Regions from separate parts of the Rhizobium sp. LEGMi-198b genome, predicted to be linked through region 1. Evidence: riboswitches for the same ligand, from Rfam matches in the RefSeq annotation. Region 1 holds a riboswitch; the other holds the start of a gene.

The links. A riboswitch is a leader RNA that binds a small molecule or an ion and turns the genes downstream of it on or off. The one in region 1 is predicted to bind FMN.
Region 2: linked by a shared signal. The riboswitch ahead of ribB (3,4-dihydroxy-2-butanone-4-phosphate synthase) and the one ahead of ACXHXG_RS08825 (6,7-dimethyl-8-ribityllumazine synthase) in region 1 are both predicted to bind FMN.

What each region holds. Positions count from the first base shown of each region.
Region 1 is NZ_JBSYVH010000002.1:442,291-445,495, forward strand. It holds gene ACXHXG_RS08815 (ABC transporter permease) at 1-643, shown strand, start outside; gene ACXHXG_RS08820 (ABC transporter ATP-binding protein) at 655-1,716, shown strand; FMN riboswitch at 1,807-1,954, shown strand; gene ACXHXG_RS08825 (6,7-dimethyl-8-ribityllumazine synthase) at 2,045-2,521, shown strand; gene ACXHXG_RS08830 (VOC family protein) at 2,579-2,929, shown strand; gene phnF (phosphonate metabolism transcriptional regulator PhnF) at 2,935-3,205, opposite strand, start outside.
Region 2 is NZ_JBSYVH010000007.1:278,808-282,012, reverse strand. It holds gene ACXHXG_RS24975 (DUF1127 domain-containing protein) at 205-435, shown strand; gene ribB (3,4-dihydroxy-2-butanone-4-phosphate synthase) at 556-1,197, opposite strand; FMN riboswitch at 1,317-1,462, opposite strand; gene ACXHXG_RS24965 (glucose 1-dehydrogenase) at 1,570-2,352, opposite strand; gene tpiA (triose-phosphate isomerase) at 2,454-3,200, opposite strand; gene ACXHXG_RS24955 (SDR family oxidoreductase) at 3,200-3,205, opposite strand, start outside.

The DNA.
Region 1 (3,205 bases):
TGCGCACTTCCTTTATGCGTTCGGCTATTCCATGCTCATGGCCGCGCTGACCATTGTCGTCGGCATGCTGCTCGTTGTCCCGACGGCCTATTGGGTGCGGCTTCGCTTGCCACAGTTACGCCCGGTCGTCGAATTCATTACGCTGATGCCGCTGGTCATTCCTGCGATCGTGATCGTCTTCGGCTACCTGCGTCTCTACAATTCATCGTCGATCCTGCCGCTGACGGGCTTCGAGCAATCGACGAACTTTCTGCTCGTCTGCTCCTATATTGTCTTGGCGCTCCCCTATATGTATCGTTCGGTGGATACGGCGATGCGCACGATCGATGTAGGTACCCTGACGGAAGCCGCAGAAAGCCTCGGCGCGAAGTGGACCACCATCATGTTCCGCTGCATTTTTCCCAATGTCATGAGCGGCGTTCTGTCTGGTGCCTTCATCACGCTGGCGATCGTCATGGGCGAATTCACCATGGCTTCGCTGCTCAATCGTCCGGCCTTCGGCCCCTATATGCAGCTCGTCGGCGCCAATCAGGCCTATCAGTCTTCGGCGCTGGCGATCATCGCACTCGCTGTAACCTGGCTCAGCATGGGCCTTCTCCAGCTCGTTTCCCGTTTCTCCAGATCCGCTCCGATTAAGGCGTGAGGCTTCACACCATGGCTTTTCTCGAACTTACCAACATCAAGAAGTCCTTCGGCGAAACCAAGGTCGTCCATGACTTCACCATGCATATCGAGAAAGGAGAATTCGTCTCCTTCCTCGGACCGTCCGGCTGCGGCAAGACGACCGTTCTGCGCATGATCGCCGGTTTCGAAACGCCGACCGCCGGCATGCTGACGATCAACGGCAAAGATCAGCGTCCCCTGAAGCCGAACCAGCGCAACATCGGCATGGTGTTCCAGGCTTACGCACTGTTTCCGAACATGACCGTGCATGACAACGTCGCCTTCGGCCTCAAGGTCGCCGGCGTTGCCAAGCCTGACATCGACAAGCGCGTCAAGGAAATGCTCGGCCTGATCAAGCTTGATCATCTTGCCGGTCGTTATCCGTTCCAAATGTCCGGCGGCCAGCAGCAGCGCGTGGCGCTCGCCCGCGCTATCGCCGTCAAGCCGCAGGTCCTCCTGCTCGACGAACCGCTCTCGGCGCTTGATGCCAAGATCCGCGTATCGCTGCGTGAAGAAATTCGCGCCATCCAGCAGCAGCTCGGCATCACCACCGTTTTCGTGACGCATGACCAGGAAGAAGCTCTGTCGATCTCCGATCGCATCGTCGTCATGAACGCCGGCCGCGCCGACCAGATCGGCACGCCCTTCGAAATCTACAACACGCCGGCCACCCGCTTCGTCGCCTCCTTCGTCGGCACGCTGAACCTCATCGAAGGCAAGGTCGTCGATCCGGACAGCAACCGCATCATGATCGGCGATCAGGGTGTGACACTGAAGCAGTCGGTCACCGCCTACAAGCCCGGCGACACCGTATCGCTGGCGCTGCGCCCAGAAGCCGGCTCGCTGGCAGAATCGGCGAAGGGCGACACTGCTCTGACCGGCGAAGTCTCCTCGGCCCACTTCCTGGGTTCGGTCATCCGCACGCGCATGAATGTCGGCGGCAACACCATTTCCTTCGACATGTTCAACAGCCCCGGAATGATGCCTCCGAGCGTCGGCGAGAAAGTCACGCTACGCTTCGCCTCCTCCGATCTGCTGGTCATCCAGGATTGATAAGCAGCGCAATTGGACAGATTTTTCGCAAGCGCCGGGCAAATCGCCCGGCGTTTTTCTTTGATTTCTGTTGCACCGCAATTATAGTCCAGGCGTTCTCAGGGCGGGGTGCAATTCCCCACCGGCGGTATGGAGGCTGATCTCCGAGCCCGCGAGCGCCTTCCGGTTCGCTGGAAGGGTCAGCAGATCCGGTGAGAGGCCGGAGCCGACGGTATAGTCCGGATGGAAGAGAGCAAGCCGGGTCGACGGCTCCTTCGCGCAAGGGGCTTCTGCGGCCTTGCGTGTTCGCCCAAGGGATATTGAGTTAAACCCTTGAAAGGCAGAGTTCATGACCATTTCCATTTCTACGCAGCCGGGCCGCATAGCGTTGATCCGGGCACGCTGGCATGCCGATATCGTCGATCAGTGCGTCGATGCCTTCATCGCCGAATGGCAGAAGACCGAAGGCGCCTCCCCCATCGACATTTTCGATGTACCCGGCGCCCTGGAAATCCCGTTGCATGCGCAGACGCTCGCCCGCAACGGCCGCTATAGCGCCATCATCGCGACCGCTTTCGTCGTCGACGGCGGCATCTATCGCCACGACTTCGTTGCCGACACCGTTCTCGATGCAATGATGCGCGTGCAATTGGATACCGGCGTTCCGATTCTTTCGACCGTGCTGACGCCGCATCATTTCCAGGAGACGGAAGCGCATATTCATTTCTTCAAGCAGCATTTCGTCATCAAGGGTCAGGAAGTGGCAAATGCCTGCCGGCAGATCCTCAGCGAACGCGCCAAGCTGCTGCCATCGGTGACTGTCTGAGTTAAGATGGTGGAGGCGGCAAAGGCCCGCCTCCATTCCTCCGGCAAGGAGCATCGCATGACCGTCCTGCGAATTGTCCCCAATCTGCATGCGGCCGATCCCGCCAGCGCTCGCGCCTTCTATGGCGACCTGCTCGGCTTGGATATCGTTATGGACCACGGCTGGATCATCACCTTTGCCTCGAAGGCGCAGACTGTGCCGCAGATCAGCATAGCCAGCGAAGGCGGCTCAGGCGCGACCGTGCCCGATCTTTCGATTGAGGTCGACGATGTCGATCAGGTCTATCAGCGCGCCCGGTCGATGCAGCTCGACATCGTCTACGATCTGAACGACGAACCCTGGGGAGTCCGGCGTTTCTACGTCCGCGATCCCTTCGGCAAGATCGTGAATATTCTGTCCCATCGATAGGCCGTTCATCCCAAATCGACGTTGAAGGTCACCCGCTCCGCCGACCATAAAGTCTCGGAATAGGTAATGGGCGCACCATCGTTATCGACATCCACTTTGAGAACGACCAATACCGGTGTTGACTTCGGCTGCCGCAACAACCGCGCCTCCTCGGCATTCGGCATGCGCGCCTCGATCTCGGTCGATAGGCGCACATAGTCGTGGACTCCGTAGCTCGCGAGTGCTGCGGTAATGGTCTGATATTGCAGCCTCGCCTTGTCGAAATCCGGAAATCGG
Region 2 (3,205 bases), on a different contig from region 1:
GGTATCGATGCGCTGCGCTTCGAGCCCAAGCCGACATTGGCACCAGGCTTTCTAAGCCCTCGGATTCTCTGCCGTTTAGCATTTTCCCTATTATCTTGACGTGACCGGCTACCGGAACGAACGTTCGTATTTTCGCGTCCGTTATCCCCGCGTCTTTTGACCTTCGAAAGGACCTGGTTGCGTCGTTGCGCCGGGAAAGACACTATGCGCGAAGCACAATCTTTGGTTGCAGATACCCTTTCGGCAACGGTTAATGAACTCTGCCTGAAATTCGGCGCTCGGAAGACCGCGTTTGCGTTGTTTCTCGCCGTCTGGCGGCGCCATCAAGAGGCAAACCAAACCTCTCATCTGTCCAATCGCATGCGCCAGGATATCGGCCTTCCGGATGGTGAGGATGTGTCCAAACTTCCGGTTTGGAATTTCAAGGCTTGGTGATGGACCGGAGTGCACAAGCGAGCGCGAGGGGTGTCAAAGACTCCTCGCGCTCCAATCTCTGCAGCTCGGCGTGGATTTGGAACTGTGGGCAGGCGCCGGCCACCGGGCGCGCGCCTACTGTCAGGCTGCCGACATTTCCGGTGTCGCCAGATCGCGCTGATGCGCCAGATAAGCGATCAGATCTTCAATCGTCACCAGGAGCAGGCCGTGCCGCTCGGCAAACTTCTCAAGATCGGGAAGGCGAGCCATGGTGCCGTCGTCATTGGCGACTTCGCAAATCACGCCAGATCCGGAGCGTCCGGCAAGCTTTGCGAGATCGACGGCTGCCTCGGTATGGCCGGGACGTCCAAGCACGCCAGCCGGGTGAGCGCGCAGCGGGAAAATATGCCCCGGGCGGGCAAAGTCGTCCGGCTGCGTGCCCCGCGTAACGAGGGCACGAACCGTCGCGGCGCGATCGGCTGCAGAAATCCCTGTCGTCGTTTCGGGAATATAGTCGACGGACACCGTGAAGGCGGTCTTCAGAACCTCGGTATTGCGTGGAACCATCAGGGGAATGTCGAGCTCATCCAGCCTTTCACCTTCCACGGCCACACAGATCAGACCGCGCGCATGATTCATCATGAAGGTAATTGCCGCAGGCGTCACAGCATCGGACGCAATCACAAGGTCGCCCTCGTTTTCTCTATCCTGGTCATCAACAACAACAACGATCTCGCCGCGTGAAATCGCCGCGATTGCGTCTTCGATTTTGGAAATTGCCATGCACTTTGCCTTTCAAGGGTTAGCCGCTTTTGCGGCATCCAAGACCTCTTTCGAAGTCACTGTTTATCCCTTGGGCGAACAAGCCTGCGGACACACCACAACACTGGTGGTGCTCGCACGGTTGCTCTCTTCCATCCGGACTTTAACCGTCGGCCCCGGCCTCTCACCGGGTCTGCTGACCCTCCGCAATTTGCGGAAGCGCTCGCGGGCTCCGAGTTTCCTCGATACCGCCGGTGGGGAGTTTCACCCCGCCCTGAGAACGATGATAAGATAGGCGATCGATATGGCCTCCCGCAAGAGGGCAGTTTTCCTCTCACTGTCTTTTCTGCGACACAACCGGTGAACAGATTGTTTTCTCATGCCTGACGGAACTCAGGACATGATGAGACCGCCGTCGACATTGATCGTCTGACCTGTGATGTAGGCCGCATCATCGCTCGCGAGGAAGGTGACGAGACCGGCGACGTCTTCGCCGGAACCGGCGCGCTTCATCGGAATGCCTGCGACCCACTCCTTCATCAACTCGCCCGGACCGTAGTTGCCAAGGAGCTTACCCCAGGCCTGATCATTATAGGCCCACATGTCCGTCTCGATGATGCCCGGGCAGAACGCATTGACGGTTATATTTTCGGTGGCGACTTCCTTTGCGAGGCTCTGAGTGATCCCGACCACTCCCATCTTCGAGGCGGCATAGTGCGGCGTATAAATGAAGCCGTCTCGTGCCTGTCCCGATGCGGTATTGATGATGCGTCCGCCGCGGCCGTGTTTGCGCATGCGCAGGATCGCTTCCTGTGCGCACAGGAAAACACCCTTGGTGTTGACGGCCATGACCTTGTCCCACTCGCCTTCGGTCATGTCTTCAATCCGCGCGATTGTAATGACGCCGGCATTCTGGATCGAGACATCGACAGTACCGAAGGCATCTTCCGCAGCATCGTAAAGGGCCTTCACGCTTGCCTTATCCGTGACGTCGCCGACGAAGGAGATCGCTTTGCCGCCATCCTTCTTGATCTCTTCGGCGACGGAGTGCACCGACTCCTCATTGGCGGAAACGACGAGATTTGCGCCCTCTTTCGCAAAGCGCCGTGCGATGGCGGCGCCAATGCCCCGGCTGGCTCCAGTGATGACGACGGTCTTGTTTTCGAAGCGGTTCATTCGGATGTCTCCCGGTCCACCGCCGTGCTTCCTGGCAAACGGCGCTTAGCAAAATAAATCTTCAAGGCCGTCCCGTCGGCGGCCAACCATCGGGCTCGCATTCAGGGGACAGCATGCAGTATCGCTGCAAAATCCGATGCCTTCAGCGAGGCTCCCCCGATAAGCGCGCCGTCGACGCCTGCAATGGCAAATAGCGAGGCCGCGTTCGATGGCTTCACGGAACCACCGTAAAGGAGCCGTATCTCATTGCCCTCAGCGCCAAATCGCTTGATCAAGGCCCCGCGCAGGGCGGCGTGAACTTCGGCGATCTCGGCCTCCGTCGGAACGCGGCCGGTTCCAATCGCCCATACCGGCTCGTAGGCGATAACGGTGTTGGCAGCGCAAGCACTGTCCGGAACGGACGCCGAAAGCTGGCTTTCGACGACCACAAGCGTCATGCCGCCGGTCCTCTCATCGTCGGTTTCGCCGACGCAGACGATGGCCGTCAGTCCGGCGCGGTAAGCCGCCGCCGCTTTTGCGGCGACGAGAGCGCTGGTCTCACCATGGTTTGCCCGACGCTCCGAATGGCCGAGGATCACACAGGTTGCTCCGAGATCGGCCAGCATGTTCGCGGAAACATCGCCCGTGTGGGCGCCCGACGGCGAGGCGTTACAATCCTGCCCGCCGATCCGCAATTTTGAGCCGCGCGCTATTGACGCGGCGCGGTCGATAAGGGTGGCGGGTGGGCAAATGATGGCTTCGGCCTTCGCGCCATCGGCGGCGGCCGCGATGGCGACAATCTCGTTCAGGTCCGAGATCAGCCCGTTCATTTTCCAGTTTCCGGCGATCAACTTGCGAGGCATCGTCATCACCA